3 regions of the Pseudarthrobacter sp. MDT1-40-2 genome follow, and region 1 is predicted to be linked to each of the others. Evidence: riboswitches for the same ligand, from Rfam matches in the RefSeq annotation. Region 1 holds a riboswitch; each other region holds the start of a gene.
What was found. A riboswitch is a leader RNA that binds a small molecule or an ion and turns the genes downstream of it on or off. The one in region 1 is predicted to bind thiamine pyrophosphate.
Positions count from the first base shown of each region.

Region 2: another riboswitch for thiamine pyrophosphate. It lies ahead of thiO (glycine oxidase ThiO); the one in region 1 lies ahead of AC50X5_RS00990 (bifunctional hydroxymethylpyrimidine kinase/phosphomethylpyrimidine kinase).
Region 3: another riboswitch for thiamine pyrophosphate. It lies ahead of AC50X5_RS15925 (ECF transporter S component); the one in region 1 lies ahead of AC50X5_RS00990 (bifunctional hydroxymethylpyrimidine kinase/phosphomethylpyrimidine kinase).

Region 1 is NZ_JBWZCL010000001.1:209,923-219,438, forward strand. Features, by position in the region: gene rplU (50S ribosomal protein L21) at 1-78, opposite strand, end outside; gene AC50X5_RS00990 (bifunctional hydroxymethylpyrimidine kinase/phosphomethylpyrimidine kinase) at 418-1,986, opposite strand; TPP riboswitch at 1,977-2,074, opposite strand; gene AC50X5_RS00995 (Rne/Rng family ribonuclease) at 2,152-5,334, opposite strand; gene AC50X5_RS01000 (vitamin K epoxide reductase family protein) at 5,781-6,461, shown strand; gene ndk (nucleoside-diphosphate kinase) at 6,554-6,967, opposite strand; gene AC50X5_RS01010 (DUF4233 domain-containing protein) at 7,005-7,457, opposite strand; gene AC50X5_RS01015 (bifunctional folylpolyglutamate synthase/dihydrofolate synthase) at 7,461-8,819, opposite strand; gene ileS (isoleucine--tRNA ligase) at 8,824-9,516, opposite strand, start outside.
Region 2 is NZ_JBWZCL010000001.1:622,783-632,298, reverse strand. Features, by position in the region: gene AC50X5_RS02920 (DEAD/DEAH box helicase) at 1-827, opposite strand, end outside; gene AC50X5_RS02915 (RNB domain-containing ribonuclease) at 1,116-2,612, opposite strand; gene AC50X5_RS02910 (class I SAM-dependent methyltransferase) at 2,730-3,413, opposite strand; gene AC50X5_RS02905 (hypothetical protein) at 3,547-4,359, shown strand; gene thiE (thiamine phosphate synthase) at 4,427-5,104, opposite strand; TPP riboswitch at 5,131-5,250, shown strand; gene thiO (glycine oxidase ThiO) at 5,246-6,544, shown strand; gene thiS (sulfur carrier protein ThiS) at 6,541-6,777, shown strand; gene AC50X5_RS02885 (thiazole synthase) at 6,780-7,619, shown strand; gene AC50X5_RS02880 (hypothetical protein) at 7,684-7,989, opposite strand; gene AC50X5_RS02875 (DUF3107 domain-containing protein) at 8,089-8,313, opposite strand; gene AC50X5_RS02870 (TetR/AcrR family transcriptional regulator) at 8,421-9,113, opposite strand; gene moeB (molybdopterin-synthase adenylyltransferase MoeB) at 9,197-9,516, shown strand, end outside.
Region 3 is NZ_JBWZCL010000008.1:1,393-10,908, reverse strand. Features, by position in the region: gene AC50X5_RS15955 (NtaA/DmoA family FMN-dependent monooxygenase) at 1-513, opposite strand, end outside; gene AC50X5_RS15950 (MFS transporter) at 619-1,842, opposite strand; gene AC50X5_RS15945 (NADPH-dependent F420 reductase) at 1,928-2,671, opposite strand; gene AC50X5_RS15940 (MerR family transcriptional regulator) at 2,794-3,195, opposite strand; gene AC50X5_RS15935 (DHA2 family efflux MFS transporter permease subunit) at 3,400-4,920, opposite strand; gene AC50X5_RS15930 (aspartate/glutamate racemase family protein) at 5,206-5,928, shown strand; TPP riboswitch at 6,003-6,138, shown strand; gene AC50X5_RS15925 (ECF transporter S component) at 6,203-6,853, shown strand; gene AC50X5_RS15920 (ABC transporter ATP-binding protein) at 6,853-8,394, shown strand; gene AC50X5_RS15915 (energy-coupling factor transporter transmembrane component T family protein) at 8,391-9,194, shown strand; gene AC50X5_RS15910 (flotillin family protein) at 9,309-9,516, shown strand, end outside.

The DNA.
Region 1 (9,516 bases):
GGGGACGCGGTTCATGGTAACGAAGTCTCCAACGGAAACCTTCTCTTGGCGGCCACCTGCGCGGACAATCGCGTACACTGGGGAACTCACTTCTCTCGACGTCATTACTAAATTTGCGTGCGGAACCTGGACTCAAAGTGGTCGGTTCCCGCTGTGCCTCAACGCCGTGGATTCCCCGGGGGGACCCGTGAGCTATTACCTGGACTTGCCGATTGGCTGGTCCGGGGAGTCATAACCCAAGTGTTGGCGTAAGCACCGAAGATCCAGTTTACGCTAAATCTGGCTCCGGCCGCAAATGAGGCTGGTTCCGGGCTGTACCGTACAAATCACTAAGCAATTTCTCTCAGCAATGCTGAACGCACATCCGGAACCGTGCCTGACTATCCTACCCGTACGCACAGGACATGTCCGCCAGGCTCAGGCAAACCGGCGCGGCGCGTCGAAGAAGTCCACCTCGAACCGGCATGACTGGGTAAAGGCAGCCAGCATGGCCGAGCGGTCGGCCGCAGATCCGTTCCTTCCCGCAGCGTCGGCGATGGCAATCGCCTGCCGGGTGGCTTCGGCGAAAGCTTCGTCCGCGTAGGTACGGAGCCAGTCTGCATACGGATGTCCCGCCGGTGATTCGGCTGCCAGGAACTGACCGTGGAGACGCTCCCCCACTTCCGCATACAACCAGAAGCACGGCAGCACCGCTGCCACCAGGACGCCGTAGCTGCCAACGGACGAGGCCGCCAGAAGATGATCGACGTAGCTTTTGGTCACCGGACCCTGGCCCGTGGGCGACGGGCGGCCAGCCAGCCAGGTCCTGTGCAGCTCCGATTCGACCTCAAGGCAGCTCAGCGCCGAGCGCGCCCAGAACATTTGCTCCGCCTCTGTGGGCGCCAACGCGCTTGCCCGCGACAACACCCGCGAGTAGCCGTTCAGGTACAAGGAGTCCTGGCTCAGGTAATACGCGAAGTGCTCCTCGGTCAGGGCTCCGGACGCCAGTTCCCGGATAAAGTCCAGTGCGTAGATATCGTCCAGGTAAGGCTCCGCTTCCCGCCGGAGAAGGTCAGAGAAACTGCCGGGCAGGTCAGTCCCCGCGCCGTCTGCACCCGCAGGGACGAGGTGGTGAAAGTGATGGACGGGGCCCTTTCCACTTCCGACGGCGAGGCTGCCGCCCCCGGCAAGCGCCCCTTCCAGCCAAGGTTTGACCACCGCCAGCGCTTCCTCCCAGTTGCCTAGCCTCGCCATCACGGTGGCCATGGCGGAGGACAGCGAGCAACCCGTGCCATGGCTGTTATTTGTGGCAATCCGGCGCCCCTGGAACTCCACGACCTCCGAGGACAGCAGCCCTGCACTGTTGACGAGGGCGTCAGGGCAGGTACCGCCGTCGAGGTGTCCGCCCTTGACCAGGACCGTGGCTCCGCTGGCCGTGGATAGGCGCTTACCCTGTTCCAGTGCGCCCGCCCAGTCCTGTGCGGGCTCCTCCCCCAGGAGAATTGCCAGTTCCGGAAGGTTGGGCGTGACGAGGTCCGCAAGAGGCAGCAGCCTGAGCAGCGCTTGCTCGGCCTGTTCCTTGAGCAGCCGGTCCCCACTGGTGGCGACCATGACAGGATCCAGGACCACGACGGCGGGACGCACCTTCCGCAACCACTCCCCGACCACCGTGACCACTTCCTCCTCACCCAGCATGCCGATCTTGACGGCATCAATGGTGATGTCCTCGCTGATGGCGTCCAACTGCTGCGCCAGGAACGACTCCGGCGGTACGTGGATGCCCCGGACGCCGCGTGTGTTCTGTGCGGTGAGCGCCGTGATGGCGGCCATGCCGTAACCACCGTTGGCCGCGATGCTCTTCAGGTCAGCCTGAATTCCGGCGCCGCCGGATGGATCCGAACCCGCGATGGACAGCACCCGGGGAATCGAGTGCCTTGGGGGCTGACTGGACGTGCCATTGCTGGCTGTGCTGGTTGACGTTGCAGGCAGTATGAATGACGAAGTCACGTGGACATCCCTTCGCCGGTGCTAACCGGACAGGTTCAACGGGTCTTATCTCAGCCGGCTCCGATGCCTGGCACCCCGTGTCAGTACTACAGCCTAACGCAGACGAAAAAGGGCCCGGTCCCGCGGCCTGCAACCGCCGGGACCGGACCCTTCACTCAGTCAGCGCTAGAGCTCAGATGCCGGTACGCCCACGCCCAGGATGATCGGCTGGGAGGCATCAGGCTTGCTGGCCTGAGCAGCTGCCGCAGAGACCGGAGCCTTCGCTTCATGGCTGTGTGAACCTGTGGCAGCGGGAGCAGGCGCGTGCTGCTCTACGCTGGTCTCGTTCGCTGCACCCTGCGCACGGCTGGCACTGCGGTTGCGGCGCGGACGGCGTGAGCGTGACGGGTCTGCTGCTTCGGGAGCGGCAGCGGCTGCCGGAGCAGCGGACACCGTGCGGGCGCCAGTTGTCTCGGTGACCTTTTCGGCTGCAGGTTCACCCAGGTGGGCGAACGCTTCGGCGAGGCTGTCCAGCGTGAGCTTGGGCTGCGGCTGTTCCTCGTCCGTGTGGGCGACCGAAGGCAGTGCAACCTTCTCGCCGCCGAACGTCAAAACAGCGGCGGGAGCAGCGACCGGAGGCTGGGGAGCCGTGGTTTCAGGTTCCCGTGTTTCGCGCACCGTTTCAACAGCGGCCGGCGCAGCTGCCGGAGCCGCGTGTTCCTGGTCATGCTGGTGGGCAGCATGTGCGGCGGCGGCGATGTTGGCAAGTGCCGCGCGGGTTGCCTCGGCTTTGGCGTGGCGCTCGGCGTCGTTCGGTTCGGACTGAACCGTGTGCACCACGGCCGCCGGTGCTGCAACGTCAAGCTGCTGGCCGCCGCGTCCGCGACGGCGCTTACGTTCGCCCCGTGCAGGCTGTGCCTCAATGCGGGGTGCCTCGCTGCGCTGGTTGTCGCTGCGGAACGCGTGGTGGTCAGCAGCCACAACATTGGCGCGGCGGTGCTCCACAGGTTCGTCGTGCGTGACTACACCCCGCCCTGCGCAGACCTCACACTGCTCACCAAAGACTTCCAGCAGACCGGTGCCCATGCGCTTGCGCGTCATCTGGACCAGGCCCAGTGATGTGACCTCAGCGACCTGGTGCTTGGTGCGGTCACGGCCCAGGCACTCCACCATGCGGCGCAGCACCAGGTCCCTGTTGGATTCCAGCACCATGTCGATGAAGTCGATCACGATGATTCCACCAATGTCGCGCAGGCGCAGCTGGCGAACCACTTCCTCGGCAGCTTCGAGGTTGTTCTTGGTGACTGTCTCTTCCAGGTTGCCGCCGCTGCCGGTGAACTTGCCGGTGTTGACGTCCACCACGGTCATGGCTTCCGTGCGGTCAATCACCAGCGAACCGCCCGAAGGCAGGAAGACCTTGCGGTCCAGGGCCTTGGCAATCTGCTCGTCGATCCGCCAGGCAGCGAAGATGTCCTGGTCCTGGGTCCACTTCTCAAGGCGGCCCACCAGGTCCGGTGCCACGTAGGTCACGTAGGCCTCGATGGTGTCCCAGGCCTCCTCGCCGGACACGATCAGCTTGGAGAAGTCCTCGTTGAAGACATCGCGGACAACCTTGATGGTGAGGTCAGGTTCTCCGTACAGCAGCTCCGGGGCCAGGACCTTGGTGGACTTGGCCTGTCCTTCAATGCCCTCCCACTGCGCACGGAGGCGGTTGATGTCGTGAGTCAGTTCCTCTTCCGAGGCACCCTCGGCAGCAGTCCGGACAATCACCCCGGCATTTTCGGGCAGCCGGTCCTTGAGGATCCGCTTGAGGCGGTTACGCTCGACGTCGGGCAGCTTGCGTGAGATGCCCGTCATGGATCCACCGGGTACGTACACGAGGTAACGGCCCGGAAGCGAAATCTGGCTGGTCAGGCGGGCGCCCTTGTGGCCTACCGGATCCTTGGTCACCTGGACCAGGACGGTGTCGCCGGACTTCAGCGCGTTCTCGATCCGGCGCTGCTTGCCCTCAAGGTTGACAGCTTCCCAGTTGACTTCACCGGCGTACAGCACGGCATTGCGGCCGCGTCCGATGTCCACGAAAGCAGCTTCCATGGAGGGCAGCACGTTCTGTACCTTGCCCAGGTACACGTTGCCGATCAGGGAATCCTGCTGGGTCTTGGACACAAAGTGCTCGGCCAGAACGCCGTCCTCAAGGACGCCGATCTGGATTCTGTCGTCGCGCTGACGCACGATCATCTGGCGGTCCACAGACTCACGGCGGGCCAGGAACTCGGCCTCGGTGATGACGGTGCGGCGGCGTCCGGTGTCGCGCGATTCACGGCGGCGCTGCTTCTTTGCCTCCAGGCGGGTTGATCCCTTGACGCTGGTGACGCGGTTGTTGACGGGTGCCTCGCTGACGGCGCGGGGCGCACGGACGCGGGTCACGGTGTTGGGCGGATCGTCATCCTCGCCACCAGTCAGTTCGAGGTCCTGGTCGCCACGGCGGCGACGCCGGCGACGGCGTGACGTCACACCGTCTTCAGCTGTGGCGCCTTCACCTTCGGCTTCATCCTCGGAGCCCTCGCCTGCCGACTCACCGTCTTCATCACGGTCGGCACGTCCCCGGCTCCGGCGCCCACGGCTGCGGCGGCGGCGCCGGCTGCTGGAATCCTCACCGGCCTCGTCGTCGTTCTCGTCCTGCTCTTCGGCTTCGGCCTCGTCCTCGACAGGTGCGGGGCGCACCACGGCGCTGAGGTCGGGTGCCTGGAAAAGCACCGATGCCGGGGCAGGTTCCAGGAACAGTGAAGTAAACGGATTGGCAGGAGCTTCCGCATCAGCTGCCGCAGGGCTTTCGGCCCCGGCGGCAGGCAGGGCCTGGTTCGGAGCTTCCTGCACGGCAGGTTCTTCCGGGGCAGACACCGGAGCTACGGGCACCTCGGCGGCCACGGGTTCCTCGGCGACAGCGGGTGACGCGGCCTTGCGCGTCGCTGCCCGACGGCGTCGTACCGGCTTCTCCGGGACGTCCGCTACAGGTGCGGCTGCTTCTTCAACCGGCACGTCCGCTGCTGTGTTCACGGCCGATTCCTGAGCCGCTTCCGGCGCAACGGCCTCTTCTACAGCTGCTTTGGCGCGCGGGGCGCGCGTGCGGCGGACTGCTTTTGCCGGCGCTTCAGCGGGGGCGGCTGCCTGGCCGGCAGGTTCAATAGCTTCAGCGGGGGCGGCTGCCTCGCCGTCAGTTTCGACTCCATTCGCTTCAGGAGGAACAGCGGCCGCGGCTTTGGCCTTGGGCGCTGCCTTCTTCCGCGTACGGGTAGCCTTCTTGGCAGTTTCCCCTGCGTCCATTGCGGCCGATGCTTCGTCAACGGCTAATACCTGGTCATTATCCATATGTGGCAACACTCCTGCCCCTGACGTACCGCCACATCCGGCACCCATTGGGGCACATATTGTCAAAACCCGCAGGCGTTGACAGAAGTCAATTGGATGCTCCCAGGTTCGCACCGGCAGTGGGGTGCGGCAGCCCGTGAGAGCCGGCGGCTTTGCCGTTGAACCTGTTGTTCAACCGGTATCTACAACCGGCCACAACAGGTGCCTTCCAATGGCATTGCATGGCGCCGGGATTGAATGATCCACGGGCTGCCTGCCCATCATTGGCGGTCTTGGAGACAAGTCACCGGACCGGAGCCCGAATGTGGATCGGCCTCCAGCCACGTTTATTCTCTCACACCGTCACAGGTTCAGGAGGTAGGCGTGAGCCCAAACTGGGACACATATTCAGCAGGCGGCGCTACAATCGCCCAAGGAGCACCCCAACCTAAGGACGCCGAATTTCCATGTCTAAGACCATTCCTGCCGGTGGGCCTGCGGACAACGCAGCAGCAACCGCCCCCGTCACGTCGACGGGCGGCACTTCCCCGGCCCTGCCTGCCCCGGCCCGGAACAAAAACATCGGCTGGCTGCTGGTGATCACCGGCGTCGTGGGTTGGCTTGCCTCCGGCGCGCTGGTCCTGGAGAAGCTGGAAACGCTCAAGGACCCCAACTACGTGACCGTCTGCGACGTAAACCCCTTTATATCCTGCGGGCAGGTGATGATGACCTGGCAGAGTTCGGTGTTCGGGTTCCCCAACATGTTCATGGGCATCGTGGCCTTTGCCGTGGTCATCACCACGGGGATGGCGCTGCTGGCCGGTGCCACGTTTGCGCGCTGGTATTGGCTAGGACTCCAGGCCGGGGTCACGCTGGGCTTCGCCTTTGTGGTGTGGCTGTGGTCCCAGGCGCTCTACGACATCGGCGTGCTCTGCCCGTTCTGCATGGTGGTGTGGGCGGCGATGATCCCGCTCTTTGTCTGGGTGACCATCCGCAATATCAGTGCGGGCGTGATCCCGCTGCCAGCCAGGGCAACCAAGCTTGTGGGAGATTCCGGCTGGATCATTGTGGCCCTGCTCTACGTCGCCGTCATCGCCTCGATTTTCTTCGCGTTTATCCAGATCTTCGCCGGAACTTCCGGCTTCTAGATAACTTTTCCTCAGCTGGAGCCACCGCCGGCATAACAGGAAAGGCCAATGTTCGCGATGAACATTGGCCTTTCCTGTCACTTTGATGAGGCTTAGAACCAGATCTTGATCTCGCGCTCGGCGGATTCCGGGGAATCCGAGCCGTGGACCAGGTTCTGCTGCACCTTCCCGCCCCAGTCGCGGCCGAAGTCGCCACGGATGGTACCGGGGGCGGCGGTAGTGGGATCAGTGGTCCCGGCCAGGGAGCGGAAACCCTCGATCACCCGGTGGCCTTCAAAAATCGCGGCCACGACGGGTCCGCAGAGCATAAATTCCACCAGGGGCTCATAGAACGGCTTGCCTACATGTTCCTCGTAGTGCTGCTCCAGGAGCTCACGGCTGGCGTGCACCTTTTTCAGTTCGGCCAGGGTGTAGCCCTTTGCTTCGATCCGGCCAAGGATGGCGCCCGTGAGGTTCCGGGCTACGCCGTCGGGCTTGATCAGTACCAGGGTGCGTTCAGTGGTCACAGCTGCTCCAATACATCGGGTGGTTTTGCTCGTTATTCTACGGTGCTGCCGGCGGCGGGGGCTCCGGGTGGCTGGCTTCCCATTCGGCCTGCTCCCGGGCCCGCTCGGCGGACTCCCGGTCTATCCGGGCGCCGGCCCGGAGGCCGTACCACCACGCGAGCGCGAACAGGAGCCCCACAACGAACATGGTGGGCTCGATGATGCCGGTCAGGATCAGGACCACCTGTAATGCCCAGCCAACCGTCATCCCCCAGGGCCGGGAAAGGACGGCGCAGGCGAACACCAGCACCAGGCTCAGCACGATGCCGACGGACAAGATGATGGCCGGCGGGAATTCGCCGCGCCGTAGTCCAAACACGGCCAGTGTTGCGAAGAAGGCCACGAATGCTTCCAGCAGGAGGACGGTGGAGGCGAACATGATTTTGGTGGACCGGCGTTTCTTTGGCATGCCGGGTCTCCATTCGCGCTGGGCTTTAGTCAGCTTCGCCATGGCCTAGGCCTCCGTCTTTCCCAGCAGGATCCGTGCTTCGGCAACGAGCGTGATGGAACCCGTCACCAGCACGCCGCCGGAGAGGTCCTCATTGGCTTCTGCCCGTTCCACAGCCCATTCCAAGGCGTCGTCCAGCTTCTCGGCGATGTGGATGTTGTCCTCGCCAAAGCCCATTTCAACGGCAAGTTCGGCCAGTTCGGCAGCTGGTACGGCGCGTGGCGAGTTTGACTGCGTAAAGCAGTATTCCTCGGCCAGCCCGCCGAGGGATTCCTTGAGCTGGCGCAGGATCTCTTCGGCGTCCTTTTCTTTGAGGACACCCACCACCGGCACCAGCCGGGTGAAGCTGAAAGCCTCCTCGATCGCTTCCGCTGACGCCCTGATGCCCTCCGGATTGTGGGCGGCGTCCACAATGATGGTGGGCGCGGTCCGGACCACCTCGAGACGGCCAGGCGACGTGACGCTGGCGAAGGCTTCCTGGAGCACCTCGGCGTCGAGCTCCTTTTCGCCGCCAAAGAATGCCTCAAGGGCTGCAACAGCGACGGCGGCATTCTGGGCCTGGTGCGCGCCGTGCAGGGGAATCAGAACCTCCGGGTACCGGCCTGCAATGCCCTGGATGGTCACCACCTGCCCGCCCACGGCGACCGTGCGGGATTCGACGCCGAACTCCACGCCTTCGAAGCGGAAGGGAACCTGTACCTCGCGGGCCTTCTCCAGCAGAACCTGGGCGGCGTCCACCGGCTGGGCGGCACTGACCAGATACCCGCCGGGTTTGATGATGCCCGCCTTTTCATACGCGATGTCCTCGGTGGTGTCACCCAGCAGGTCCGTGTGGTCCAGCGAGATGGGCGTGACGACGGAAACGAGCCCGTCCCCCACATTGGTGGCATCGGTGATTCCACCAAGGCCTACCTCGATGACGGCCACGTTGACTGGCTGGTCGGCGAAGACGGCGAAGCCCAGGATAGTGAGGCATTCGAAGTAGGTCAGGCGGGGTTCGCCGGCGGCCTCCAGTTCGGCGTCCACGATCTGCAGGTAAGGGCGGATCTCGTCCCAGATCCGGACAAACGTCTCGTCCGGCACCGGGTGCCCGTCAATACTGATCCGCTCCGTCACCTTGCTCAGGTGCGGACTGGTGTACCGGCCGGTGCTCAGGCCATGGGCGCGGAGCCCGGCCTCGATCATCCGGGCGGTGGAGGTCTTGCCGTTGGTGCCGGTCACGTGGATGATCGGGAAGGACTTGTTCGGCTCCCCGAGCACGTCCATGGCGCGGAACAGCGGAGCAAGCCGGGGTTCCATTTTGTTTTCCGGTGCGCGGCCCAGGAGCTCGGCGTAGACGCTCTCCACGGAGAATTCGTCACTCATAGGCTTAGGCCCCCACTTTTTCTTCAACTTTTTCTACAACGACGTCGGGGTCGGCAAGGTCTGCCGCTTCCGTTTCGAGCACCAGGGTCAAAGTCTCCACCTTGACCAGTTCGGCGTTGGCCGCCAGTGCGTCCACCACGTTCTGCCGTGCCTTGACCGTGGTTCGGATCCGGTCGCTGACGTTCAACCCTGCGTCCTTGCGGGCCTGCTGGATGGCACGGACCATGTCGCGCGCCATCCCTTCGGCTTCAAGTTCGGGGGTGACCTCGGTGTTGAGCACAACGAAGCCGCCGCCGGGCAGAACTGCTACAGCAGAAGATGCCCCCGCGCCGCCGTCGGACTCTGCAACAACGGTTTCCAGGCTGTATTCATGGGGTTCCAGCGCAAGTCCTCCCGCCGTCACCACACCCTGTTCGTCCACAGTCCAGTCGCCGGACTTGGAGCCCTTGATGGCCTGCTGGACGTTCTTGCCCAGGCGCGGGCCTGCGGCGCGTGCGTTGACGACCAGCTTCTGCTGGATCCCGAATTCCTCCGGAGAGGCGGTTGCGGCGTCCAGCAACCGGACCGAGCGGAGGTTCAGTTCATCCGCGACGACGGCGGCAAAACCCTGCAGCGAATCCGCGCCGGGTGCCACCACAGTCAGTTCCTGCAGCGGGAGGCGTACCCGAAGGTTGGCGGCCTTGCGGAGTGACGATCC
Region 2 (9,516 bases), 410 kb from region 1:
ATCTTGTCCATGCTGTGCGCACGGTAGATGAGCTGGCGGATGTCCCGCTTGGTCAGGCCTTCATCGTCCGGATCGGCGGCACGGATGTGCGTGGGCTGCGTCATGTAGCGGCGGGCCATGGCGATGACCGGACCAGGCATGGTGGCGGAGAAGAGCAGCGTCTGGCGGACCGCGGGAGTACCTGCGATCAGGGTCTCGACGTCCGGCAGGAATCCCAGGTCCAGCATCTCGTCAGCCTCATCCAGGATGACCATCTTGACGTTCTTCAGATTGAGGTGCTTTTGCTTGTAGAGGTCGATCAGGCGGCCTGGCGTACCAACCACAACTTCGACGCCCTTCTGCAGCGCATCAACCTGGGGCTCGTAGGCACGGCCGCCGTAGATGGTGGCGATCCGCGCGTTCCGCTTACGGGACGCAGTCTGCAGATCGTTGGCCACCTGGACGGCGAGCTCACGGGTGGGAACAATAACCAGGGCCTGCGGGGCTCCGGGCACGGGAAGCTTGTCAAAGCCGGCATCGTCACGGCCTACGACGCGCTGCAGGGCCGGGATACCGAAGCCCAGGGTCTTGCCGGTACCGGTTTTGGCCTGACCGATGATGTCGTGCCCGGAGAGCGCCACGGGCAGGGTCATGGACTGGATGGGGAACGGATGGGTGATGCCGGCGTCGGCAAGTGACTCGACGATGTCGGCGCGGACTTTGAAGTCCGCAAAGGTCAGTGCTTCGATTTCGTGCGGCTTTTCGTCGGAAATGATGGTTTCTTCCGGCTCAAGGATTTCCAGGCCGGACTCATCAGTCAAAAGCTGGTGGGTATGCAATTCACTCACAGTGGAGTTTCCTTATTCATTTGGGCTGCGCGGCCTGCTCAACGGTGCGGCCGGGTGGGCCGTTCCGGAGCACGCTCTGACACGCAGGCAATTCCAGTGGAAGCCGATCGCGGGCTATCTGATGCTGGCACTGGTGACCAACGGGTGTTTCTCAAGATCGCGTAGGGGCGGGCTTGTTGAATTTGTATTTTCTGCAAAATCAACGACCGGGCATCCATTTCTACCCTTCCAGTCTAGCCGTACGGGTAGGGATTACCTGACGACCCGGCATTTCGCCGCTCCGCAAGCTCAGTCCGCCAGCTCGAAATGAACCTGCCGGGCGGCAATATCTGCGCTGACCAGGCGGACGCGGACCAGGGTGCCGGATTCCATTTCGCCGAAGCAACGCGTAGTGACCGCTGGGTCAGCAATCTGGATAGTCCCTGACGGCCTGCCGTTGCCGTTGGACTTGCCGTTGCTGTTTGCGCCGTTACCATTGCCGCCGTTTGCCTTGGCGGGTTTGGAACCGGAGATGACTGTAGCGTCGAATTCCTGGCCGATGTGGTTGACCAGGAGGGCCGCCTCAACGGTATCCAGAGCCATCCGCTCCATCCTCCCGGCCAGCTGGTCCGAGGAGGCCATGATTGCCGGGAGCTCCGGAAGGGCCTCGCGGGCCCAGTGCGGGACTTCGCGTCCGTTGCTCAGGGCCTCACAGATCACCAGCACAAACCGGTCCACCAGCCGGCGCAGCGGAGCAGTGGTGTGGGCGTAGGGTGCACCGATGGCTGATTGCACGGAATTGTCGGGGACGGCGCCGTCGAAGGTGGTGTAGCCCGCGCCGCGGAACAGCATCCCCGCCGAATGCAGGACGGCCAGCTGTCGCGGATCAGCGGGATCCAGGGTACGCAGGTATTCGCCGTAACTGAGGGAATCATCCCAGGGCTTGCCCAAGGCGGTGGTCTGCCGCTTAAAGTGCCGCAGTGAGCGTTCGTCCGGTGCCGGCATGGTACGCAGTATCCCCACCTTGCCAGCCACCATCAGGGACGCCGCCGCCATACCTGTCATCAGCGAAAGCTGGGCATTCCAGTCCTCCACGGGAAGCTGTGGCGCGGCGGCAATCCGGTAACCGCCGTCGGGCAGTTGCACGATTTCCTGCTCTGGAATGTTCAGGCTGGCTCCGCCGCGGGCCCTTTCAAGTTCAACCCGCTTGAGGCCCACCTCTTTCAGGAGTTCGAGCACGGGACGGGCCGTGCCGGCATCGAGCTCCGCCTGCACTCCCGCGTAGCTCAGCTTGGCCCGGCTGCGCACGGCCGCCCGGCGTACGTTCATCGATTCGACACCGGCGTCCGCAGCCAACCCGAATTCCCAGACATAGGCCGCACACAGTTGGTCCGCCAGTAGGCTGCCGGCCTGCTCGCTGATGACCTCCGGATGGAGCGGAATCCGGCCATCGGGCGCGTAGAAGGTCTGTCCGCGGCGGCGGGTTTCCGCATCGAGCGGTCCACCGGCCGCGACGAAGGAAGGGACGTCCGCGATGGCGTAGAGCACCCGGTAACCCTGGCCGGCACGCTCGATGTACAGGGCCTGGTCCAGGTCCGTCGAAGAAGCGGGATCGATCGTGATGAATTCAACGTGCGTCAGATCGAACTCCGGAAGCCTGTGGTTTTCCACGGACTCGAGGGCATCCTTGAGCGCATCGTCAGGGAACGGTCCCGGCAGCTCCAGCTCGGTCCGCAGCACGCTCAGAGCTTCGGCAAGGGCGTTGTTCCGGTCATGGACGCTGGGTCCCAGGCGAGGATGCGACACGAAATTTAGCGTAACCCGGTTTTGCCGTGGCGTCTCGCCGCCGCTCAGCCAGCTAACAGCTCCCGTCTTGGGTGCAGGCCCGCTTGGTGCGCTCCTAAGGCATGAGAAGGTCCGGCGTCATGGGGTTTGTTGTTTGCTTGCAAGAATCCGAAAAACGACATTGCCTGGTCCGCCGCGCCTAACTTCAGTGATGGTGAATCCCGCGCTCTGCAGGTACGGCACAGGATCACGGGTTATGTGATCTGCGCTGATGCGGATGCACAGTGGTTCGATCGCGCGCATAACGGCACGTGCCAAAACACTCGTTGACCGCCCGTGTTCAGCCAGGACGAACAACCCGCCCGGGCGGAGTACACGGTATGCCTCACGGCTGGCGGCAAGCGGATCAGGGATGGTGCAGAACGTGAAGGTGGAGATGACGGTGTCGGCAGTCTCTGACGGCAAGGCCAAGGCCTGCGCATCACCATGATGCAACTCGACGCGACTGAGCCTGCTTTCTTCCGCGCGCTTGCGGGCGATGGCGAGCATTTCTTCGGAAAGTTCAATTCCTGTCACGTGCTGTACATCGGGACCATACAGCGGCAGGTTCAGGCCGGAGCCCACGCCTATCTCAATTACCGCTCCGCGGGCCATCGAAACAGCCCAGGCCCGGGCCCCCGCAGCGACATGGCGCTCAAAGAAAAACATCCATCGGTCATAGTGACGGGCGTTCTTGTTGAACGCTCTCCTGATGTCTTCGTTGCTGGTCTGGAACACAACAACCTCCCGGAGATACTCCGCTTCTTCGCTGCCGGCACCCACTTTGGAGAAGCAGTTCCCACGACCAAAATCATGGCCGTGTGCCTCAAATTCTAGGGCAGCGCAGGCACGTGGTACCTATGGGCGGGTGGCACATCTTCCAGCACGCAGAAGCGAACTCCCTAGACTGACCACCATGCTCACCGGATATGTATCCCGAACCGCCGTGGTCTTGATGATTGCAGTCTCGTTGGCCGGATGCTCGGGTGCGTCCATGACTTCCCGCAGCACCTTCGCACGGGAGTTCCTTGGCAACTTTGTGAGGTCTTTCGCTGGTGACCGCCATAACGACATCAACGGTTTCGCACGGTCCGCCGTCGATCTGATGAGTAACGATGCCGAGACCGCCGCCACGCTGAGCCTGGTGGGCATCGAGGAGCGGGAGGCGGACCGCGTAGAGGATCCGTTCGGAGCCCTGACGTTTCGGGTCCAGATGCCGGGCACGTCCACCGCGAAACCGTTTGATGCCTGCTACGAAGTTGAGTTCGATCGATATGGCGCAAACGACAGGCGGGTCTGGGAGGGTGACGATTACTTCCGCGAACAACCATGTCCGGCAAATGTGGCTCCTGTCATTCCGCCAATCGACACCAGCATCCGCTTTGTAGTAGCTGCCAACGCGGAAGAGGCAGCGGTACGAGTGCTTTCCGAAATGACCCCAGCAGCAGTGCCCGATGGCGATGGTGACTACATCGCCTCACGGATACTGGCGTTGTTGGAAGCACCCACGGGTGAATACGAGGAGCTCGCCCCGCCTGCTGTGGTCGTGGTCAGTGACAGCATAGGCGTTGCCATGGGAGCCGCACCCGGCGATTGCGTTCTCGTTGCCCGCGTGGACGGTGTGGTCTCGCGGGTGCGGCCTGCGCCCATCCGGCTTGAGCCCGGCGAGCTGGGCTGCACGCCGGAGACCGCCCTGATGGATCCCACTGAACTGGGCCCGCCACACTGATATACCGGCAGGATCAAAAAACCCCGCATCAAAACCCCGGTATCAGGCGCTGACGCGCCGTCCGGTATCAGGCGACGACGCGCCGTCCGGCGTCAAGCGCTGACAGGAGGTCTGCTGCCGCTTGTGCGGGATCCGGTGCGTGGGTAATGGCCCGGACCACGACGATACGGCTGGCACCGGCTTCCACGACCTCCCGCACATTGCCGTGATCGATGCCGCCAATGGCGAACCACGGGACATCGGTGCCGCCCGTTCCAGCGGATGCGGCAGCATGCCGCACCAGATCGAGCCCGACGGCGGCGCGTCCCGGCTTGGTGGGGGTGGCCCAGACCGGTCCGACGCAGAAGTAGTCCAGGTTTCCGGCGCGGGCATCGGCGATGGCGGCGTCCACCTGCTCCGGGGTATGTGAGGACAGGCCAACGATGGGTGCTGCGCCAAGCAGGCTCCGCACCTTCGCCGTGGGGAGGTCTTTTTGGCCGACATGGAAAACAGGGGTTCCGGAGAGCAGCGCAATGTCGGCACGGTCATTTACCGCCCACAGCCGTTCATGACGTTCGGCAGCCCTCCTGAGCACCTCAAGGAGTTCGAGCTCCTGGGCGGCCTCAATGGTCTTGTCCCTCAACTGGATAATGTCCACGCCGCCCGCGAAAGCGGCGTTTACGAAGGTTTCGAAATCGCCCCGTTCGGTGCGGGCATCGGTGCAGAGGTAAAGGCGGGCAGAGCTGAGGTCCGGGCGGGCTGTCATGGATCCAGCCTAATTCCTCTAAGCTGGGGAGGTACTGCGGGAGCCAATATGACCGTCATGGAGACGGCAAGGCTGAGAGGGCATCAGAGCCGACCGCTTGACCTGATCCGGCTAGTACCGGCGTAGGGAAGGAATCCAAGGATGGACGCTGCAGCCGCCACGGCACAAAGCTTCCGTGCCGACGTCGCCGTGATCGGCGGAGGAGTGATCGGCCACGCCGTGGCCTGGGAGTTCCAGCGCACCGGCCGTTCCGTGGCCCTGATCGATGATGCTCCGGGCTCCGGTGCCAGCTGGGCGGCCGCCGGAATGCTGGCCGCGGTCAGCGAATACCACTACCAGGAAGAGGACCTCCTGGAGCTGATGGTGGAATCTTCCGCGATGTGGCCGTCCTTCGCGGAGGCCCTCGCCTTGAGCTCTGGAACCGCCACCGGATATTTGACGACGCCGACCCTCACGGTGGGTGCCGGCGCGGCGGACCGCACGGCGCTCCTTGACCTGCGCCGGGTCCAGCTGGAGCGCGGACTCGCCGTGGAGCCCTTGACCATCAGGGAAGCCCGCAACCGCGAGCCGCTGTTGAGCCCCGGTATTTCCTGCGCCCTCCATACCCCCGATGACCACCAGGTGGATCCGCGGCTGCTGATCAAGGCTCTCCGAGACGCGCTGGGCGGGAAACAGGACGGCAGTGCAGGCGTCGAAAACGCCGTCGGCGGCTTTGCCATCCAGGCGGCGGCCGAAGAACTGATGTACGACGGCGGGAAGGTCACCGGGGTGCGCCTGCGTGGCGGGGGAGAGGTGCTTGCCGCTGAGACGATCGTGGCGAACGGACTGCATGCCGGGCAGTTGGCCGGCCTCCCCGATGGACTGCACTTGCCCCTGCGGCCGGTCCATGGGGACATCCTGCGGCTGCGTGTTCCTGAGCGTCTGCTGCCCCTGCTGACCGCCACCATCCGCGGCCTGGTGCATGGCGTTCCCGTATACATCGTGCCGCGCACCGACGGGACGGTGGTGATCGGGGCCACCCAGCGCGAAGACGCGTTGTCCGGCCACGCGTTCAACAACGGTTCCAATGCGGTTTCGGCAGGGGGCGTATACCAGTTGCTCCGCGATGCCCAGCAGCTGGTCCCCGCCGTCGCCGAGCTCGAACTGCTGGAAAGCACTGCCCGCGCCAGGCCTGCCACCCCCGACAATGCGCCGTTCCTGGGCAGGGTGGCATCGGCCGCCGGGCACGTTGAGGGACTGGTGATTGCCACCGGATTCTTCCGCCACGGAGTTTTGCTCGCCCCGGTGGCGGCCCGCATCTGCCGCGAACTGGCTGACGGGGAGCCGGATCCGCGCTGGAGGCCCTTCCTTCCGGACCGCTTCCCAGCAGCCGCGGCGCCGCCAGGACCAGGCCGCCATCCACTGCAGGATCTTCCGTTCGAACAACAGGAAACCCGATGAACATCACCCTCAATGGCGAAAACCATCCGCTGGACCCCGGTACCTCACTCAGTGCGCTGGTCACCCAAGTGACGGGCCGTCCGCTGGCAGCCAACGGGCAGGCCACGGACGGACGCAAACTCGGCGTGGCGGTAGCCCGCAACGCAGCCGTTGTGCCACGCAGCCAGTGGGCAGCAACGGCGCTCGCGGACGGCGACGACGTGGAAATTGTTACAGCAGTACAAGGAGGCTAGGAATGTCTGAACAGATAACCCGACCAGCGACCGAACTGTCGACGGCGGCACGCACCCCCGCTGAGGTGGCCGCCGCACCGCTCCTGATTAACGGCGTCGAACTTGGCTCCCGGCTGATCATGGGGACCGGCGGCGCGCCGAGCCTGGATGGGCTGGGTGCGGCGCTCGTGGCCTCCGGGACTGGACTCACCACCGTTGCCATGCGCAGGTACTCACCGGCGGAGACGGGGTCCCTGTTCCAGCTGCTGGAGGACCAGGGCATCCGGGTCCTGCCCAATACCGCCGGCTGCTTCACTGCCAGGGATGCCGTCCTTACCGCGGAACTGGCCCGGGAAGCCCTGGAGACCGATTGGGTGAAGCTGGAGGTGATAGCGGACGAGCACACCTTGCTGCCGGACGCCGTCGAACTTGTAGAGGCCACGGAACAGCTGGTTAACCGCGGTTTCAAGGTCTTCGCCTACACCAATGATGATCCTGTACTGGCGCTGCGGCTGGAAAACCTGGGGGCGGTGGCAGTGATGCCGCTGGGCTCGCCGATCGGGACCGGGCTGGGCATCCTGAATCCCCACAACATCGAACTGATCGTCTCGCGGGCGTCGGTACCGGTGGTGCTCGACGCCGGCATCGGTACGGCGTCAGACGCGGCACTGGCGATGGAGCTGGGCTGTGACGCCGTACTGCTGGCAACAGCCGTAACCCGGGCTCAGGATCCGGTGCTGATGGCCGCAGCCTTCAGGCACGCAGTGCAGGCCGGCAGGCTGGCAAGGGTGGCAGGGCGGATTCCACGCCGGGAGCACGCACTGGCGTCTTCAGCTATGGAGGGCCGGGCGGAGTTCCTGTAGGTCGGGCTGCCCGCCGGGCGTGGCCGGCATTGCACTGCAGAGGGCTTTGTTCTGTAGCGAGTGCTTACTGGCGACGCAGGATCTCGGTGAGTCGATGGATGTCCCGGACGTGGCGGGTGCGTCCCAGGTAGACTGCTGCGCCTGCCGCTGCAGCGGAGCCCACCACCATGGGCATGACCCAGGGGAGCCAGGTCAGGCCGGGCCGGTAGGAGAATCCTGCCACCATGCAGATGATCCAGGTCAATGCGCCGACGGCTACGGCAACTCCGGCAGGTAGCGCCATCCCGTACTTCGTATGGCGCTTGTCGTTCGCCCACACAATGAAGCCGGCGGCCACCAGGACCAGGACCACAATCACCAGCGAAAGCATGAATTCTCCTTGGGTAATGCTGCGAGACCGGACCGCCCCGACTTAGTCGGAGCTTAGTCGGAGCGGTCCATCTACGGGACGGAAACCAGCCTGCAGAGGCTAGAACTGGCCGAAGCCCACGCGGCGCTGCTCTTCGGCACCAATTTCCACATAGCCCAGCACTGCTGCAGGAACAATGACCACCCGGCCCTTGTCGTCCGTGAGGCGCAACTCACTGCCTTGCCCGATGGCGTCCGCCACTAGCTTGGCTACGGCATCAGCGTCCTGCGTGGACTCCAGCACAATTTCCCGGCCGACGTTCTGAATGCCGATCTTTACTTCCACAGGAGGCCTCCCAGCCGATCAAAGTTACAGTGTTCCGTGTTTGGACAAATCCGTGATTTCGCGGATCTCATCACTTGCAGCGATTAGCTGCAGACTCCATTTGTAGTCTAGGTCTCCTTGGGGAATCGAGAGATTCCGCGCCAAGCTAAACGGTAAATCAAGTCGCTGGCCACTTCGAGGTCCAGGTCGCCGTCGGTTTCGAGCCAGTAGCGGGCGCTGACCTGGGCCATACCGGTCAGCCCGCGGCCCAGCAGTTGGGCTTCCAGCTCCGGCAGTTTGGTGTCCTCGGCAATAACCCCGGCCACAGCGTCGGCGAAGGTCTTGTTGAAGACTTCCAGCCGGAAACTTACGTCCGGATCGTTGATCAGGTCTGATTCGAAAACCAGCCGGTGCGCCTGATCGTCTGCCGCAATGAACTGGAAGTAGGCGCGCATCACTGCCTGGACGCGTTCCTTGTTGTCATGGGTGGAGGCAAGGGCGTTCAGCATCAGCTCCGTCAGCGACGCCAGATGGCTCTCCAGGAGGGCGAGGTACAACTCCCGTTTGGAAGGGAAGTGCTGGTAGAGGACCGGCTTGCTGACCTGGGCGGTCTCCGCAATTTCGTCCATGGCAGCAGCGTGGTAGCCGTTCGCAACGAAGACTTCGAGTGCTGCCGTCAGCAGCTGGGCACGGCGCTCATCGCGGGGAAGCCGTGCCGAGCGCTGGCCGGCTGGACGCCCCTGGCCGGTGACCGGCGTACCGGGAGCGGCGGCGGAGCCATTTTGGCTTCGTGCCCGTTCAACGGGTCCTGGAGTGCCCACTGTGCCCTGCTTTCACTTGCTGTTATGACCACTTTACTTCCCGGTAATATGACCTGCCGGTATCCGGGGGCATACATTGAAGTATGGCTTCAACAATCCCGTCAACTGCCACCACTGCACAGCTGAATCCGCTGGTTGAACCAGCCGCCGCGCTGACCACGGACGAGGTGGAGCGATACTCCCGCCACCTCATCATTCCGGAAATCGGAAGCATCGGTCAGCGGCGCTTGAAGAACGCCCGCGTGCTGGTCATCGGTGCCGGCGGGCTGGGCTCGCCGGCGCTGCTCTACCTGGCGGCGGCCGGAGTGGGAACGATCGGCATCGTTGACGACGACACCGTTGATCCCAGCAACCTCCAGCGTCAGGTGATCCACGGGGTAGAGGACGTGGGCCGGCCCAAGAC
Region 3 (9,516 bases), on a different contig from region 1:
CCATGCGTCCTGCTTCCAGCTGCCCCAGAGGGCCTGGACGATCTGGATCGATTCATGAGCGCGCTGGTAGCGTTCGCTACGCTCGGCCACGGGCTTCCCGTAGTTGGCAGCGACCGCCGGGTCGCTCGTAGTCACGGCATTCCATCCTGCGCGGCCGTGGCTCATCACGTCGAGCGCCTTGAACTGGCGGGCCTGGTTGAACGGCTCCTGGAAAGTCGTCGAGCCGGTGGCGACGAATCCGATCCTCCGGGTCTCCCGCGCGATCGCCGCCAGGGTGAGCATTGGATCCATGACGTTGCTGATCGTGGACTGCTCGAGGTCCCCGCGCACGGCAGGAAAGTCGGGCGTGAAGAGGAACGCGAACTTGCCGCGCTCGGCTGCTTGGGCGTAGCGGACGCTGGCGTCGAAGTCGGCATAGGTGTTCGGGTCAACATGTGGGGCCCGCCATGCTCCGTGCAGGTTGCCGTAGCCGTCGGTGATGGTCATGCCGAGGAACATCTTTTTTTGTGTCACGTGGGTTCTCCAGTCAAGGGAAGGTGTCAGTGTGGGAGCCATACCACTTGGTCGGGAAGCTGTAGCGGCCGCGCTGGCTACGACCCCCAGCAACGGCACGCCCGGTTAAGCCAGCTTCGGGGGTTTGATTGCCCCCAGGATTACGGCGCCGAGTACGGAGGCGAGGCCGCCGAGGATCATGGCTGTCTGTACGCCGGCACCGTCGACGAGGAGCCCGCCAAGGAATGCGCCGAGGGCGATCGCGACCTGGAACACACCTGTTTGCAGTCCTCCGATGCTTTCCAGGCGGCTCGGTTCGGCTCGTGCGAGCCACGTTGAGATGACCGTAGGCAAGGCGCCGAAGCCGGCTCCCCAGAGTGCGGCGGCGACGAAGAGCAAAATGGGACTGCTGCCCATGCAGACAAAGGCGATCATCGCGAGGCCCAGGACGAGCGGGAAGATCAGTGCCGCGGTGCGCAGGGTGCGGTCGGCCAGAGGTCCGGCGACCAGGTTGCCGCCCACAATGCCGAGGCCGTACACCAGGAGCAGGACTGCGAGCTGCTCGGGATCGAGGCCGCCGACCTCGGTCGCTGCGGGACGGATGTAGGTGAAGCCGGCGAAATGACCGGCGCCCATCAGGGCCATGGTGAACAGGCACAGCAGCACCATGCGGGAGCGCAGTGTCTGGATCAGGGGCCGGAATCCGCTCGAGGGGCCGGTCAGCATTGACGGCAGGGCGAAGAATTGGATGACCATGGCTATGATGCCGACACCCGCGGCCAGCGCGAACACAGCACGCCAACCCCAGATCTCACCGAGCAGCGTGCCGAGCGGGACGGCGGCGACGGTAGCCAGGGTCACGCCCACGTTCACGATCGTCAAACCCAAGCCGAGTTTCGATGCCGGGACCAGGCGCGCTGTGATGGAGATTGCCAGCGCCCAGAACCCGCCGATCGCGATACCGAGCAGGACGCGGGCGGCCAAAAGGATCGGGTAGGTCGGCGCAATCGCCACCAGCACGTCCGAGACGACGGCCAGCGCCGAAAGGATGATCATCAGGTGGCGGCGGTTCATGCGTGAAAGCACGACAGGGATGGTGATGCCGGAGATGGCCGCGACAATGGCCGTGATGGCGACGGACTGACCGGCCACCCCCTCTGTCACCCCCAGATCCGCGGCAACCCGGGAAAGAAGGCTCGCCGGCAGGAATTCGGCCATCACGAGGGCGAATACCCCCACGCTCAGCGAGGCCACTCCCGCCCATGATGGTTTCGGCGTCGGGCCTGCACTGTCGGACCGTGATCCGTTAGCGCCGGTCTCTTGTGTTGCTGTTGCTTCGTGAGAAGTCATCCGTTAGTCATCCTGGCTTGCGTGCGAGTACGTATATGAAAGGTGCGCGGGGGCGTGTGGTGGTGGAAGCTGAGGGGCGGCAACGTCAGCTGTAGCAGGCCCGGTTGATTGCGACGAGGAACTTGCCGTCCGGCATTCCACCGGCGGCGATGTACCCGCCGATGGCGTCCATGGCCAGATCCCGGCGGTGGGGGACGCGTTCCTTCTCGGCGGCTGCCAGGAAGGCAGGCATCTCCTCGTGCGTACGATCCGTGCAGTAGACGGGCGCCCCGGGCTGTTGGCGCCAGGACTCAGCGAGGACTCCAGCATCGACGGCGTCGAAACCGGTTTGATCGACGAGGGACATCGCGAGGTTCCGGTGGTCGTCATGATCCGATGCAACAGGAATTGCCACCCGGCCTGCAGCGCCAGCCCCGGTGGCCTTCGCGTCGAACGACTGGGACGTGATGGCGTTCCAGGCCTTGGTGACGGGGCGACCGAACAACTCTGATAACCAGATGCTCTCGGGTTGCCCCTCAACGAAGGCGGGGACGATGCCGTCGCGGGCCGGGTAGTAGTTGGACGTGTCAATGATCACCGCGGCCTCGGGGGCGCGCCGGACGTGAGCGGCGATGTCCTCGTTGCGGTTCATCGGAACCGAGACGATGAGGACGTCGACGTCGTTGGCCGCTTCGGCGGCTGTGACGGCTCGCGCGCCGGTGCTCAAGGCTGCAGCAGCGATCGTCTCCGGGCCGCGTGAGTTCGCGATCCTAACGTCATGTCCGTGGCGGCTGAGCCGCCGAGCGATGGTCGAGCCGATGGAGCCCGCCCCGATGATTCCGATTTTCATGCTTCTCCTCTGGCGATCCTTGTCCCTTCATTCTCAACCTTGCCATTAGTGTGAAGGTCAAATCCTGAGGAGAAAGACGGCCCGATAGCAGGCGTCAACAGAGAGGCAAATCGGGAGCCCTGCTACGACAGGTGTCGGTCGGTAACGAGGCCGCTCGGGGTGCCGGACGCGGCCTCCAGGGCGTGGATGTAGCGAGTGATGGCCTCCCGGTTCTGGGAGAGGATGTCGATCTTTTGAGTCATCCTCTCCCGCTCGCGCAGCAGGATCTCCAGGAGTTCCGGGTCTGCGTCGTTGACGACGACTGTCTGCGGCTGGTTCAGGCAGGGCAGGATGTTTCCGATGATCCTGGTCGGGATGCCTGCATCGATGAGTCCACGGATTTTGCCAACCCGGTCCACGAGATATTCGTCATACTCCCGGTAACCGTTGTCGAGGCGGCGTGGCGTCACCAGGCCCTGCTCCTCGTAATACCGCAGCATCCGGGCGGGTACGCCGGATTTCTGTTCAAGTTCTCCTATACGCACGATGCATCCTCTAGGGGTTGTGACGGAAGCCTGATCCAACCTTCACACTAGCGGAAGGGTTGACGCGGGGGTAGCTATCCGGCGAGGCCCGGACAGGCTGCGCAGGGTTACTCTGTTCGCTCCACAGTTGGGGTCAATTCGGGGTATCCCACGACTGGTTATTCCGGCGGGTGACGCTCGGCACCGCGACCGATAGCCGGCAGTTTAGGTGCTGCTGCTCATCGGGTCATCGTCCGCCTTGCGCTTGTGTCGCGGAAGGAATGCCGCGGTCACGAGGGCGACGACTGCGAGAACAGCGCCGACTGTGAATGCAGCGCGTGCACCATTTGCGATGGAGGTAGTGTCGGTGCCGTCGGCGTTCGAGCTGAGAACCGCGATGAGTACTGCCAGTCCGGCCGCCCCGCCGAGCTGCTGGATGGTGTTGAGCGCGGCGCTGCCGTGCGGAGCGAGAGCACTGGGAAGGGATCCCAGCGACATGGTGAAGAGAGCGACCCAGGCGAATGCTTGTCCGGCGCAGACGAACACGTAAGTGGCAAGGACCACCCACATCGAGGTGTTCTCGGTAAAGGTCGTCATGAACCACCAACCGGCGACGACGACGATGGCTCCCGGGATCGCAAGCCCGCGAGCTCCGATGCGATCGTAGTAGCGGCCGACAAGGAGGGACACGACCCCGATGGTCGCGCCGCCGGGCACCATGAGCAGCCCGGTCTCCAACGAACCGACTCCGAGCGATTCCTGCAGGACGAGAGGGAGCAGGGTGGCGAGACTGAAGGCGCCCATCACCAGGAAGAGGAAGACGATGCCGGGTCGTGCGAACCCGGCATGCAGGAAGATCCGCATGTCCAGAACGGCCGCGTCACGGCGCTGCAATCGGAGCTGCCGCAACACGAATGCTGCGATACCCAGCAGGCCCAGCGGGATCGCGATCCAGAAAGCACTAGAGAAGTGACCGCCGCGGGATTCGCCAGCACTCGCCAGGCCGTACACCAACGCGCCGAATCCGATCGCGGAGAGCACCAGCGACAGCGCGTCGAATCCGATGCGTCGCGGCGTCGTGAGGTTTGGCATCTTGATGGCCCCGATGAGGAGGCCTAATAGCGACAGCGGCAAAATGATGATGAACAACCACCGCCAGGTCAGCTGAGACATCACGAGGCCGGAGAAGGCCGGACCGAGGGCGGGTGCGACGGCAGACACCGCAGTGACTAACGCCATCATCTGTCCACGACGAGACGGTGCAACGAGACCGATCGACGTCGTCATCAGCAGCGGAACCAACACCGCCGTACCGAGGGCTTGCACAACTCGGCCTGTGAGCAGCAGTGCGAAGCCGGGTGCGACGGCCGCGATGAAGGTGCCGAGGGTGAACAATCCGACGCTGACAATGAAAATTGTCCGCAGCTGGAACCGCTGCATGATGTAACCGGTGGTCGGGATGATCACCGCGAGGGTGAGGGCGTAGCCGGTGGTGAGCCACTGCCCGGTCGTAGCCGTGATGTTGAGGTCGTCCATGATTTGCGGCAGCGCCACCCCGACCACCATCTCGGACAGGAACGCCACGAACGCCGAGAAGACCAGGACGGAGATTGTCAGAACCTCGCCCGGAGACAATCGCTTCCTCGGCGCCGGGCTGGTCGCGATCGGGCCGATGACCGCTCCTTCGGGAACGGTGACAGTGCCGAGGGGCCCTGTTGCAGGGGCGAGGCGCGTGTCACTACTCATAAGTTGTTGACTCCTGGGTGCTCGTTTGATTTATAAGCTCGGGGCCGGAATCCACAGGATCACCGCCCGGACAGAGCACCGCGCCATCGGAGAGCCTGCCGGTATTCAGTCTCCACCTTCACACTAGTGTGAAGGTCAAATCGGCTACGCGCTAACCTCTTGGTTTAAGGGGTCGACGCTCGTAGACGGACATTGCTTTACAAATGTGAGGAGTTCCCAGAAGGATCATTAGCGAAGTTGTTCATTATCTGCGCCTGCGCCATTGCGTCACGATCCTGTCTATTCATGAGGCGTCCTTCAGTAGAAGTGGGAGGGAATATGCGAACCATAGGAATGCTTGGTGGTATGAGTTGGGAATCCACCGCTGAGTACTATCGATTGGCGAATGAACTAGTACGGAGTCGTCTCGGCGGCGTCCACTCGGCCAGCATTCTCCTGGACTCCATGGACTTCGCGGATATGGAGCGGCTCCAGTCAGGCGGGGAGTGGAAGGAGGCCGGCAATATGCTGGCCATGAAAGCTTCCTCGTTGGAAGCGGCAGGCGCTGACATCCTCGTACTCTGTACGAACACAATGCATATCGTCGTTGACGCCGTCGAAGAAGCGGTAGCCATCCCCGTGCTGCACATCGTCGACACCACGTCCAACCAGATAAAGCAGCATGGTCTGAACCGCGTCGGACTGCTAGGCACCATGTTCACCATGGAACAGAATTTCTACCGAGACCGGCTCAACGCCAATGGCCTCGACGTCATCGTTCCGGAGCAGCGCGACCGAGCGACTGTGCACCGGATTATTTACGATGAACTTGTCCGCGGCGTTGTGAGGGAAGAGTCCCGCGCCGAGTACCGCGCGATCATGGAGCGCCTCGTCGCCGCTGGGGCAGAAGGAATCATTCTGGGATGCACTGAAATCGAGTTGCTCGTGACGGCGGAGGACAGCCCTGTCCCGGTGTTCCCCACGACGCGGATTCATGTGGAGGCCGCAGTTGATCTCGCGCTCAGCTAGCCGGGAGAAGTCTTTCGTCTCCGCCGCTCACAAGGAACGCCGGGTGTAAACTGAACCAGCCCATAAGGGTGGATTTATCACGACAGGGGAGCGCCGCCGTCGTACTCCGCAGTAATGCGAAGTCGGGTGGGCGCTGAGAGTGCGGGCTGCCGCAGACCCTCGAACCTGATCCGGTTAGTACCGGCGCAAGGGAGTCGAGTTCTCAGAGTTACCGGACAAGGGGCTTTTTGCCCGCCGGAAACTCTCCCCTCCTGTACCTCAGGAGGAAGAAGAAATGACAACTGTAAGCACGAAGAAGACCGGCAAGAGCTGGCGCGTAGTGGACATTGTGGTGGCTGCGCTGATCGCGGTGACCGGCGGCGTGATCTTCTGGGCATGGTCCCAGGGCGCCGGTGTGGTGTCCGCGCCCATGAACGCCGTCTACCCGCCGCTGACCGGCCTGATCGCAGGCGGCTGGATGATTCCGGCGGTGCTGGGAATGCTGATCATCCGCAAACCAGGCGCGGCAATTTTCTGTGAAACCGTCGCTGCCACGGGGGAACTGATCATGGGCTCGCAGTACGGCGTGACCGTGCTGATTTCCGGCCTCCTGCAGGGCCTGGGCGCCGAGCTGGTGTTCCTGTTCCTGGTCTACGGACGCATGAGCACAGGCAGCTTCCTGCACCAGAAATACAACCTGACCGCCGCGCTGCTGGCCGGCGCGGCTGCCGGACTCTTCTGCGGCTTGAATGACTCCTTCATGCCCTGGGGCTGGAACATCCTCTACCCGGGCGCCGACAAGCTGGCCTACATCATCTTCTGCGCCATCTCCGGTGCGATTATTGCCGGTGCCCTCTCCTGGGTAGCCACGCGCGGCTTGGCCAAAACCGGTGTGTTGAGTTCCTTCGCGTCCCGCCGGGCCGCAACGGAGCCCGTCTTCAACTGATGCCAACAGCCGACGACGGCGTCCGCCCTGCCGCCATCACCGCCCAGGGATGGGGATGGCGGCACGCCGGACGGACCACGCCGGCCGTGGCCGGCCTGGACCTGGACGTCCGCCCCGGCGAACGGGTGCTGCTGCTGGGCCCGTCCGGGTCCGGTAAGTCCACGCTCCTCCATGCCCTCGCCGGGGTGCTCGGTGACGAGGAGGACGACGCCGACGAATCCGGAACACTGCTGATCGACGGCGCCCCGCCCCGGGAGCAGCGCGGCCGTGCCGGGCTCATGCAGCAGGACCCGGAAACCCAGGTAGTGCTCTCGCGCCTGGCGGACGACGTCGCGTTCGGCGCGGAGAACCTTGCGGTGCCCCGGGACGAGATCTGGCGGCGGGTCCACGAAGCCCTGGAGGACGTAGGCCTGCGCAACTCTGGTTCAGGCTCTGCCGGGGGCGGGCTGGAACTGGACCACCCGACGTCGGCATTGTCCGGCGGGCAAAAGCAGCGGCTTGCGCTCGCCGGCATCCTGGCCATGCGGCCGGGGCTGATCCTGCTGGATGAACCCACCGCCAACCTTGATCCGGCCGGTGTGCTGGAAGTCCGGGACGCCGTGGCCCGGTGCCTGGATAAAACCGGCGCCACGCTGGTGGTGGTGGAGCACCGGGTATCCGTCTGGAAAGACGTGGTGGACCGGATTGTGGTGCTGCAGCCTGGCCGCGGTGCGTCTTCCGCCGCTGGCGGAAGTCCCTCCGGGGTGCTGTTTGACGGCCCGCCGGACCAGGTCCTGGGGCAGGCGCGCGAACTGCTCGCGACGGCGGGGGTCTGGGTACCGGGCTACGTTCCGTTGACGCGCCCGCGGACAGCGCCGGCAGCTGCGGCCATGCTGCTGACAGCCGAAAACCTCGCCGTGTCCCGCGGAAGGGCCACCCGCCGGGGGCTGCGCAAAGTACCGCCGCCCGCCGTCCAGACAGGGGTACAGGCAACGGTCCGCGCCGGGCAGGCGCTCACCATCACCGGCCCCAACGGCTCGGGAAAATCAACGGTGGCGCTGACTCTTGGCGGCCTGTTGGAACCGGCCGGCGGGACTGTGTCGGCCGCCGTCGAGCTTTCCCGTGGTGCCGGAATCGATCCTTACCGCTGGAAGGCCAAGGAACTGATTGCCCGGATCGGCACTGTCTTCCAGGAGCCGGAGCACCAGTTTGTCACCAGCCGGGTGCTGGATGAACTGACCTTCGGCCCCCGGCACCTTGGCCATGGCGATGAACGCGTGGACGAACTCCTGGAGCGGCTGCGGCTTACGCATCTGGTGGACGCCAACCCTTACACGCTTTCCGGCGGTGAGAAACGGCGGCTGTCCGTGGCCACCGTTTTGGCCGCCCATCCGCAGGTGCTGATCCTGGATGAACCCACGTTCGGCCAGGACGCCAATACCTGGGCGGAGCTTGCGTCCCTGCTGTCCGAACTTCTCGACGCCGGCACGGCTGTGGTGTCCGTCACGCATGACGCCGAATTTAGCAGCGTCCTGGGCGGAACGGAGCTGAAGCTGTCATGAGGCAGGAACTCACGATCCGAAGCAGTGAACAGTCCGAAAAGGCGCTGCTGACCCGGAGCAATCCGCTGGCCAAGTTTGCCGCCGTCGTACTCATCTCGATGGTGCTGGCACTATCCGTTGACTGGGTGTCCGCCTCGGTGGCGCTGCTGGCGGAACTTGCGGTGCTGCCGTTGGCGGGGCTGACGCTTGGCCTGCTGTGGCGCCGCGGCTGGCCCTTGATTATTGCGGCTTTGGTGGGTGGCTGGAGCACCTCGATCATCGCGGCTGATGCCGGGAAGGTACTGCTCGACGTCGGAATCTGGTCTATCAGCGAAGGCTCGCTGGAGCTGGGGCTCGGGTTCCTGTTGCGCGGCCTGGCGATCGCGCTGCCGGCCGTCATCCTGATGAGCTGCACCGACCCAACAGACCTTGCCGACGCCCTCGCCCAGAAGGCCAGGCTCCCGCACCGCTTTGTGCTGGGCACCTTGGCGGCGATGCGGCTGGTGGGGCTGATGGCGGAGGAATGGCAGACCATCGGCATGGCCCGGCGTGCCCGGGGAGTGGGCTCCCACGGCAGTCCGTTCCAGCGGATCCGGGCTACCCTGGGGCAGAGCTTCGGCCTGCTGGTGCAGGCGCTGCGCCGCGCCACCCGGCTGGCCGTCACCATGGAAGCCCGCGGGTTCGGCACCTCGGAGCGGACCTGGGCACGGGAGTCCACCTACTCCCGCCTGGATCTCTGGGTGATCCTGGGCGGAACAGTGATCTCCGCTGCCGCGGTGAGTGCCGCCGTCGTGGCCGGGACCTGGAACTTTGTGTTCTGAGGAAGGGCGGCGAGCTGTATCCACAGGACAAGAAATGAACTTGCCTCCGGCAAGTAAGGTTTAGGGGAGCGCCGCCGTGAACGGGGCGACAAAACAACATTTCAGGGGGATCATTTGTTAGCTTTGTTGATCGGCGGCGGCGCGCTCGCCGTCCTGTTTATTGCGGGATTCATTTTCTACACATCGAGTATCCGGTTCGCCAAGCCCAATGAAGCCATGCTCATCACCGGCAAGAGCGATCCGAACACCACGGATGAAACGTCCGACGACCAGTCCAGGGTCATCATTAACAACAGGGCGTTCGTCAATCCCATCACGGAGC